One region of the Cellulosimicrobium sp. MI9406 genome, then DNA from elsewhere that is predicted to be linked to it. Evidence: predicted binding sites of a transcription regulator. Region 1 holds the regulator's gene; each other region holds the start of a gene.
The links. The regulator HrcA, encoded in region 1, represses chaperone genes, less so after heat shock. The targets are predictions, from matches to a motif close to TTNGCACTCGNNNNNNNCGAGTGCNAA.

Region 2: the regulator HrcA is predicted to act here: its motif matches at 2,145-2,171, upstream of MT994_RS15675 (FmdB family zinc ribbon protein).
Region 3: the regulator HrcA is predicted to act here: its motif matches at 1,786-1,812, upstream of groES (co-chaperone GroES).

What each region holds. Positions count from the first base shown of each region.
Region 1 covers NZ_JALIZI010000002.1:502,731-505,999, reverse strand. Annotated here, with positions in the region: gene MT994_RS05310 (MFS transporter) at 1-960, shown strand, start outside; gene hrcA (heat-inducible transcriptional repressor HrcA) at 1,040-2,056, shown strand; gene dnaJ (molecular chaperone DnaJ) at 2,163-3,269, shown strand, end outside.
Region 2 covers NZ_JALIZI010000008.1:111,678-114,946, reverse strand. Annotated here, with positions in the region: gene MT994_RS15690 (hypothetical protein) at 1-197, shown strand, start outside; gene mscL (large conductance mechanosensitive channel protein MscL) at 227-700, opposite strand; gene MT994_RS15680 (SAF domain-containing protein) at 831-1,559, opposite strand; gene MT994_RS15675 (FmdB family zinc ribbon protein) at 1,744-2,052, opposite strand; gene MT994_RS15670 (penicillin acylase family protein) at 2,351-3,269, shown strand, end outside.
Region 3 covers NZ_JALIZI010000004.1:120,140-123,408, forward strand. Annotated here, with positions in the region: gene MT994_RS08750 (glutamate--cysteine ligase) at 1-443, opposite strand, end outside; gene MT994_RS08755 (SAM-dependent methyltransferase) at 440-1,717, opposite strand; gene groES (co-chaperone GroES) at 1,956-2,252, shown strand; gene MT994_RS08765 (WhiB family transcriptional regulator) at 2,444-2,734, opposite strand; gene MT994_RS08770 (MerR family transcriptional regulator) at 2,992-3,269, shown strand, end outside.

The DNA of each region.
Region 1 (3,269 bases):
ACGGGGTGGCGGTGGGTGTTCCTCGTGAACATCCCCGTCGTCGCCGTGCTCCTGCCCTTCGCGTGGCGCCTCGTGCCCGGGCCGCCGCGCACCGGGTCGGGCGCGGCGCGCGCGCCGCGCCGGCTCGACCTCGTCGGGCTGGGCCTGCTCGGCGCCGCGACCCTGGGCGTGATGATGCCGTTCGTCACGACGACGGGCCGCGGCGACGACGCGTCGCGCTGGTGGTGGCTCGTGCCGGCCGCGGCCGCCGTGGTGGCCGCCGTCGGGTGGGAGCGGCGCTACCAGCGGCGCACGGGCGAGGCCGTGCTCGACCCCCAGGTCGTGGGGCTCGGGTCCTTCCGCAACGGCGCGCTGCTCGGCCTCGCGTACTTCGCCGGGTTCACGGGCATCTTCCTCGTCGTCACGCTCTACCTCCAGGACGAGCTGGGGTACACGCCGCTCCAGGCGGGGCTCGTCGGCACGCCGTTCGCGGTCGCGTCGGGCGTGTCGGCGTGGTTCTCGGGCCGCTGGGTCGCGCGCTGGGGCCGCGAGCTCGTCGTCGGCGGCGTCGTGCTCGTGCTCGTGGGGGTGGTCGCGGCGGAGGTCGTCGTGCGCACGCTCGGGAACGACCCGGGCGCCGTCGGCCCGGCGCTCGCGGTCGCGCTGCTCGTCGCGGGCGCGGGCAGCGGGACGGTCATCGCGCCGAACCAGACGCTCACGCTGTCCGAGGTGCCGGTGAGCCGGGCCGGGGTGGCGGGCAGCATGCTGCAGCTCGGCCAGCGCATCGGGTCGGCCGTCGGGATCTCCGTGGTCCTGTCCGTCTACTACGGCGGGCTCGCGAGCGGCGACTCGGCCGCGGACGCGACCGGGCGGGCGCTCCTGGTGACGATCGGCCTCGTCGCGGTCGCGCTCGTCGTCGGCCTCCTCGACCTGCGTTCGCGACGAGCGGAGGACCGCCGGACGGGCCGCGCGGACGCGTAGGATTGGCACTCGGAGGTCGAGAGTGCCGACGCCCGCACGCCCGCCCGGGCGGCGACGGTGCGGCACGCGGGAGGTGGACGTGAGCGAGGAGCGCCGGCTCGAGGTGCTGCGGGCCATCGTCGAGGACTACGTCCTCACGCGCGAGCCCGTGGGGTCGCGCGTGCTCACCGAGCGCCACAGCCTCGGCGTCTCGCCCGCCACGATCCGCAACGACATGGCGGCCCTCGAGGACGCCGGGTACATCGCGCAGCCGCACACGTCCGCGGGCCGGATCCCGACGGACAAGGGCTACCGGCTCTTCGTGGACCGCCTCTCGGGCGTCAAGCCGCTGTCCGCGCCGGAGAAGCGCGCCATCGAGACCTTCCTGTCCGAGGGCGTGGACCTCGACGACGTCATCGCGCGCGCCGGGCGCCTTCTCGCCCAGCTCACCGGCCAGGTCGCCGTCGTGCAGTACCCCTCGCTGAGCCGGTCGGGCCTGCGCCACCTCGAGCTCGTGCCCGTCGGCGAGTCGCGCCTCCTGGTCGTCATCATCACGGACACGGGCCGCGTCGAGCAGCGCACGCTCGAGGTCGCGAGCCTGCCGGACGAGGGGACCCTCGTCGAGGTGCGCGCACGGCTCAACGCCGCGGCCGCGGGCAAGCGCCTCACGGACCTCGCGCCCGGTCTCGCCGCCGTGACCGAGAGCTTCCACCCCGACGACGCCCCGCTCGTCCGCGCGGTGGGCGACCTCGTCGCCCAGACGCTCGCAGAGGAGAGCGAGGAGCGCCTCGTCCTCGCGGGCACGGCGAACCTCGCGCGCGCGGGCATGCGGTTCGAGCACGCGCTGCGCCCCGTCCTCGAGGCGCTCGAGGAGCAGGTCGTCCTGCTCGGGCTGCTCACCGAGATGGCCGCCGAGTCGGGCGTGAGCGTCCGGATCGGTCGCGAGACCCAGCTCGAGGGCCTCGCGGAGACCTCCGTCGTGACGACCGGTTACGGTAACGACGGTGACACGGTCGCGCTCGTCGGCTCGATCGGGCCGACCCGCATGGACTACCCCGGCACCATCGCGGCGGTGCGCGCGGTCGCGCGCTACCTGTCACGGGTGCTCGGCACGTGAGCCCCGCGGTCTCCCCGCCCGCGGCGGGCCCGCTCGACGACCACCCCCGACCCCTCCCGACCGGCCCCGCGCCGGCCTCACGACCCGCACCAGCAGAGAGTGACGTGTGAGCGACTACTACGAGATCCTCGGCGTGGCCCGTGACGCCAGCCAGGACCAGATCAAGAAGGCGTACCGCAAGCTCGCGCGCGAGCTGCACCCGGACGTCGCGGGCGAGGAGGCGGGCGACCGCTTCAAGGACGTCGCGCGCGCCTACGAGGTGCTGTCCAACCCGGAGAAACGCCAGCAGTACGACCTCGGCGTCGACCCCAGCGCCCCCGGCGGCGGGGGCGGCGGCCCCATGGGCGGCGGGTTCGGCTTCCAGGACATCTTCGAGACGTTCTTCGGCGGCGCCCAGGCGCAGCAGGGCCCGATCCCGCGCGCCCGCCGCGGCCAGGACGCGCTCGTGCGGCTCGACATCGACCTCTCCGAGGCGACGTTCGGCGCGCAGCGCGAGCTCCAGGTCGACACGGCGGTCGTGTGCGGCACGTGCGGCGGCACCTGCTGCCGCCCGGGCACCTCGCCCCGCACGTGCGAGGTGTGCCACGGCCGCGGCACGGTCCAGCGCGTCGCGCGCTCGTTCCTCGGCCAGGTCATGACGAGCGCGCCGTGCGCCGCGTGCCAGGGCTTCGGCACCGTCATCCCCGAGCCGTGCGCGGAGTGCTCGGGCGAGGGCCGCGTGCGCAGCCGCCGCAGCATCACGGTCAACGTCCCGGCGGGCGTCGACACGGGCACGCGCATCAAGCTCACCGCGCAGGGCGAGGTCGGCCCGGCCGGCGGCCCCGCGGGCGACCTGTACGTCGAGATCCGCGAGCGCAACCACGACACGTTCGTGCGCCGCGGCGACGACCTGCACTGCACCCTCCAGGTGCCGATGACGGCGGCCGCCCTCGGCACCGTGCTCGAGCTGGAGACGCTCGACGGGCTCCAGGAGATCGACCTGCGCCCCGGCACGCAGCCGAACCAGATCGTCACGCTGAAGAACCTCGGCGTCGGGCACCTGCACGGCAGCGGGCGCGGCGACCTCAACGTCCACATCGAGGTCCAGGTGCCCACTGCCCTCGACCCCGAGCAGGAGCAGCTCCTGCGCTCGCTCGCCGCGCTGCGCGGCGAGGAGCGGCCCGAGCCCCGGCTCGCCGCCGCGCACCCGGGCGTGTTCTCGCGCCTGCGCGAC
Region 2 (3,269 bases), on a different contig from region 1:
CGGAGCCCGAGACCGGGCGCCGTCGGCGTCCGCGGCGGGCCGTGCGGCGGGGGACCGAGAGCACGGTGGTGCCCGGCACGAGCGCCGACGAGCGGGCCGAGGGCTGGGGCGACGAGTCAGCCCCCCGGCGCGGCGCGCCGGGCGAGAACGACGACCGCCTGCTGGGCGACGTGCCGCCCCACTACGGGCGCCACTGACGGCTCGCCGGGCGACCGGCTGAGCGGCGTCAGAGGTGCTGCGGGGGCGTCGGCCCGCCGGGCGCCGCGCCGGGGCCGCTGCCGGCCTGGGCGGCGAGGAGGTCGCGGATCTCCTGGAGCACGCGCACGTCCTCGGCCGGTGCCTCGGGCTCGGGCTCCTCGTCCTTCTTGCGTCGCTCCGCGAGCTTGTTCATCGGCAGGACGATGACGAAGTAGAGGGCGACGGCGATGATGAGGAACTGGAGGATCGCGTTGAGGACCCCGCCGACGGAGATGACCGAGGGCGGGATGTCCTTCGCCGCGTCTCCCGCGCGCAGCGTGATGTCCCACAGGCCCGTGAGGTCGGGCTTGCCGAAGATCGCCCCGATGAGGGGGTTGATGAAGTCCTCGACGATCGCCGTGACGACGCCGGAGAACGCCGCCCCGATGACGACGCCGACCGCCAGGTCGATCGCGTTGCCGCGGAGCACGAACTCCTTGAACCCTTGGAACACGCCCTTCATGTGCTGCTTCCCTCTCCTGTCGACGGGCACGCGTGGCGGCGGCGCCACCAGACGTGCACGCGCGATCCTGCCAACGGGCGCGGCGAGCGGCAACGGCTTCGCCCGGCGGGTCGGCGGTCTCGTGGTGTCGTCACGGGACCAGGACGGCCGTGACGGGGGCGTGCCCGGTCCGCGCCGCCAGCCGGACGGCCTCCTCGGGGCGCACCGCGACGAGCGTCACGACGTCGGAGCCCGACCCGCCGCTGCCGAGCAGGCCGCCGCCGTCGTCGGGCTCGGGCGCCGGCACGACGACCGCGGCGCGGGCCAGGTACGGGTCGCCCGGGGGAGCGGCCTCCGTCTGCGCGGAGTGCGTGGGCCCCGGGGCGAGGGCGGGGTCGCCCGCGGCCAGCAGGTCGACGCGGTCGCCCGGCCCGAGGAGCGCGGCGACTCCCGGGTCGAGCCGGACGGGCGCGACCACGGTCCCGTCGGGCGCCCCGGCGGCGAGCTCTCCTCCGGCGACGAGGCCGTCCTGGAGGAGCGTGCCCTCCGGCAGGGCGACGGTCGCGCGGCGTCCGACGACGTCGTCGGCCCGGACTGGTGCCCCGGCGGGCAGGAGGGAGGCCGGGACGTGGTCCACCCGCACGTCGGGTGCCGCGAGCGTGGTGCCGGGCGGCACCGCGCGGGCCGTCACGACGGCGGGAGCCGTCGGCGGAGGCGGGGGCCGCAGCGCACCGACGACGACCGACGCGGCGAGCCCGCAGCACAACGCGGCGACCACGAACCGGGACCGCCACCACAGGCCGTGCAGCAGCCGCCGCCGGGCGGCGGCGGCGCGGCCGGGGTGGGCTGACGGGCCGGGCGGGCGGGAGGAGCGAGGCATGGCGCGAAGGTAGCCGCGCGCGGCGAGCCGGTGGCCGCGGTGCGCGGCGGTCTGTGGACGACGCGGCGTGCGGCCCGCGCACCGTGAGCCGGCCGACCCGCTGTGGTCGGTCGCGCACCGGTGCGGCGCCGACGCCGGAGCCGGGGCGCGTCAGGGGCGAGAGACCCGGCGGCGCCGCGTCAGGTCAGGACGACGCGGCAGAGCTGCTCGACGCGCCGCCCGAGCTCGTGCCGCCTGACGAGGACGACCCCGCCGACGACGACGAGGACGACGCGCTGGACGTCGAGGCGGCGGGCGCCGTCGACGTCTTCCCGCCGGACCGCGAGTCCGTGCGGTAGAAGCCGGAGCCCTTGAACGTCACGCCCACGGAGGAGAACACCTTGCGCAGGCGGCCCGAGCACTCGGGGCACACCGTGAGGGCGTCGTCGCTGAACGACTGGTGGATGTCGAAGGCGTGACCGCAGGCGGTGCAGGTGTAGGCGTAGGTGGGCACGGGTTCTCCTCGTTCACGAGACGGCCGTCGAGGCGGCCACCGGCGGGTCGGGATCGGGACGGTCTCGGCCTGGTCGACGGTGTCAACACCGCCTGGCACTCGAAACTTCCGAGTGCTAATCATACGCGGACCGGCGCCCGGGCAGGGCCGGGGTAGTCTCGCATCCGTGTCTGCGCACGAACCCGCCGAGGCCCCCGCCGGTGACCCCGCCACCGGTGCCGACCCCGCGACCCCGGGCGAGGCCGCGGCCCCGCCGCGGCGCCATCGCCGGTCCACGCGCCGGCGCGTCCTGATCGGCGTGGCGGCGCTGCTCGTCGTCGCGCTCGTCGCGGGTGCCGCGTTCGTCGTGGTCACCGTCCGGCGCCCGCTCCCGCAGGCGTCCGGCGAGATCTCCGTGCCCGGCCTCGGCAGCGAGGTGACCGTGCTGCGCGACGCCCAGGGCGTGCCGCAGATCTACGCCGACACCCCCGAGGACCTCTTCCGCGCCCAGGGCTACGTCCAGGCGCAGGACCGCTTCTTCGAGATGGACTACCGCCGGCACGTCACGTCGGGGCGGCTCGCCGAGCTCGTCGGCGACAACCCGGACGCCATCGCCGCCGACACCGTGACGCGCACGTTCGGCTGGCGCCAGGTCGCGGAGGAGGAGTGGGACGTCGTCTCCCCGGAGACGAAGGCGTACCTCCAGGCGTACGCGGAGGGCGTGAACGCCTACCTGGAGGACCGCAGCCCGTCGGAGATCGCGCTCGAGTACACGGTGCTGGGGCTGCAGGTCGACGTCGCCGAGCCCGAGCCCTGGGACCCGGTCGACTCGCTCGCGTGGCTCAAGGCGATGGCCTGGGACCTGCGCGGCAACTACGACGACGAGCTCGACCGCGCGCTGGCCTACGGCACGCTCCAGGACACGGCGCGCGTCGCGGAGCTGTTCCCCGCCTACCCGTCCGAGCTCAACGCGCCGATCCTCGACCCCGGCGAGCTCGAGAACACGCAGGAGGTCGCCCTCGACCTGGGCCCGCAGGCCCGCGCCGAGTACGGCTCCGACCACCTCCAGGCCGCGCTCGAGGCCGCGGACCGCGCGCTCGGCGCCGTCCCCGTGCTCATCGGGCGCGGCGAGGGCACCGGCTCGAACTCGTGGGTCGTCTCCGGCGAGCACACGGCGTCGGGCAAGCCGATCCTCGCGAACGACCCGCACCTCGCCCTCGGGGCGCCCGGCATCTGGG
Region 3 (3,269 bases), on a different contig from region 1:
CCGACGTGCACGTGCACGCCGTAGATGAGCATCTGCCGCCCCCACCACTGGGTGCGGTCGATGAGCGTGGTGTAGCGCTGCTTGTCGGTGACCTTCTGCTGCGCCCAGCGCGCGAACGGGTGCGTGCCCGCGCTCATGAGCTCGACGCGCAGCGGGTCCGTCACGGCGCGCAGCTCCTCGACCGAGCGCTGCAGGTCGCGGCCGGCCTCGCCCACCGTGCGGCACACGCCGCTCACGACCTCGACCGTGTTGAGCAGGAGCTCCTGCTTGATCGACGGGTGCGGGCCGCCGTCGGCCGGGCGCACGGCGTCGAGCACGGTCTGCGCGACCTGCCGCAGGTCGCCGGAGTCGGCGTCGACGAGCGCGAGCTCCCACTCGAGCCCGACGGTCGAGCGCTCCGAGCGGGCGAAGGGGATCGCCGTGCGGCGCGGCAGGGCGCTCACCGGTGCCCGTCCTGCCCGGCGGCGGCCGGGGGAGCGGAGAGCGGCTCGACGACGAGCACCTGCTGGGAGCCGCCGACGCGCGTGAGGACGATCGTCGCGGTCGCGTCGCCCGTGAGGGCGAGCTGTCGGCGGAGCTGCTCCGGCGTGACGGCCGTGCCCCGCTTCTTGATCGTCAGACGCCCGACGCCGCGCTCGCGCAGGTAGGAGCGCAGCCGCTTGAGGCCGAACGGCATGGTGTCGAGCACGCGGTAGCCGCGCGCGAGCCCGTCCGCGAGCCCCGTCGCGTCGAGCGGCGCGGGGGAGTCGGTCGTCACGTACGCGATGGTCCGGTCGAGCAGGCGGCCGCCCAGCCCGCGCGCGGCGTGCGCGACGAGCCCCGCCCGGATCACGGCGCCGTCGGGCTCGTAGAGGTACTGCCCGACGGCGCCCACCTCGGGCACCACGTCTGCGTCGCCCGGGCGGTGGGCGATCCGGCGCGTGGTGGTGCGCGCGGTCCCGTCGGGCCCGGTCCACGACGACAGGACGAGCGCCGACCGGCCCGGTCCCTCGGGCGCCAGCGGGCCGAACCAGAGCCCGGCCTCCACGACGTCCCCGTCGACCGACACCCACTCGGTCTCGGCGTCCTCGGGCAGGCCGGCGTGCGGGATGCCCGGGCCCACCTTGATCCCGACCGCGGGCACACGCTCGCGCAGCGCCCACACCGCGTCGAGCGGCGGGGCGTAGGCCTTCGGGTCGAACACGCGCGTGCCGGCGCGGGTGCGGCGTGCCGGGTCGGCGTACACGCCCTCGATACGCTCGCCCTCCAGGTCGAGCGCGAGCCCGTCGCCGTGGCGCACCTCGGCCTCGGGGAAGTGGCGCAGATTGACGGTCGCGATCGCCGCGGTGAGCTCGTCGACGTCGGTCGCGAGCACCTCGAGCTCCGCGGCGGCGAACGCGAGCGCGTCGACGCCGATCCCGCTCGTGAGGTCCGCGACGCGCCGGATCCCCGCCTCCTGGTACCGCCGGGCGTGCAGGGCCGCGACGACGAGCCGGCTCGCCTGCTCCAGCCCCGCCTGCGTGAAGAGCATGCCGTCGGCGAACGCGCCGAGCTTGCCGTGCGCCGCGGCGCGCAGCCGGGACTGGGTGAGGGCCGCGGCGGCCAGGTCCGGGTCGACGCCCTTCGCGCGCAGCCCTGCCGCGAGCACGAGCGCCTGCTGCTCGTCGTACGGCGGGAGCGCGCCGAGCAGGGCCCAGCCCTCGGGGCTGAGCAGCTTGGTGAGCGTGGCGGCGTCCATGGCGTCGATCCTTCCACGGGGGCCGGGGACCACGCGCAGCCGGAGCCCGGTCGTCCGCAGGGCGGACGTTGGCACTCGCCTTGACCGAGTGCTAACCGGGACCTAGATTTGAGACGTGCCGCCACCGCTCGCGGAGGCGGCACCACGTGCGACCAGGCTGTCCGGCACCCGCGACGACGGCCAGCCGGTGCGCTCGACCCATCCGTTGCAGTTCTCACCGCGAAAGGGGAGGTCCGACGTGTCGGTCCCCATCAAGCCGCTCGAGGACCGGATCGTCGTGAAGGCCCTCGAGGCCGAGACCACGACCGCATCCGGCCTGGTCATCCCGGACACCGCCAAGGAGAAGCCCCAGGAGGGCGAGGTCCTGGCCGTCGGTCCGGGCCGTGTCGACGACAACGGCAACCGCGTCCCGCTCGACGTGACCGTCGGCGACAAGGTCATCTACAGCAAGTACGGCGGCACCGAGGTCAAGTACGGCGGCGAGGACTACCTCGTCCTGTCCGCGCGCGACATCCTCGCCGTGGTGGTCGGCTGACGCCGACCCGGTTCAGCAGCAGGGCCCCGCGACCGACGGTCGCGGGGCCCTGCTGCGTTCCGTGGCCGGTCGCCCCACCGGTGGTCCCACGGGTCGTGCGCACGTGCGCCCGGTACGACGTCGGACCGGGGCCGTGCAGGTCTGCTGGCGGCGCGGAGGCACCGAGGACGGTGCTCGGAGGGAGGGGTGCGTCAGCCGGTGCGGCGGGCGCCGCCCGCGAGGATGGCGGCGCGCTCGTCCTCGCTCAGGCCGCCCCACACCCCGTACGGCTCGCGCACGCGGAGCGACTGCTCGCGGCACTGCATCATCACGGGGCACGAGTGGCAGATCGCCTTCGCGGCCTCCGCTCGCCGTCGTCGCGTCGAGCCGCGCTCACCCTCGGGGTGGAAGAACAACGTGTCGTCCGCGTCGCGGCACGAACCCTGGTACTGCCATTCCCACAGCTCCATGACGGGCCCGGGGAGCCTCGAGATCTCTGCCATGCCGAACAACCTACAAGCGTTGCAAGACTTGTTCAAGTCCCCTGTGAGGAAAAAGTGAACGAGCAGGTTGAACCGCTCGTGGAGCGGTGCGAGGGGGGTCAACCGCGTCGGCCGCTCCGGGCGCGCTGACGCGATCCGGGGCGCCCGGCGCGTTTGCGCGTGCAGCGAACAAATACGCCACCGGTCTGGCGCGAAGGGTGCACGACTGTGACCTCTACGAGGTGGCGAGACGGGTGCCCGCTCGGCAGAATCGATCCATGACCTCAGTCCGGTCCGCCCCCGACCCCGAGGGAGCCCGACCGAGCATGACCTCGTCTCCCGGCCTCGCCGTCGCCGCCGTCGCGCGCCGGCTCGGCGTCGCGCCCGCGACCCTGCGCACCTGGGACCGTCGCTACGGCCTCGGCCCCTCGCAGCACCGGGCCGGCTCCCACCGGCGCTACACCGACGACGACGTCGCTCGCCTCGTCGTGATGCGCCGCCTCACGCTCGACGGCGTCGCGCCCGCCGACGCGGCCCGCGCCGCGCTCGCCGCGGA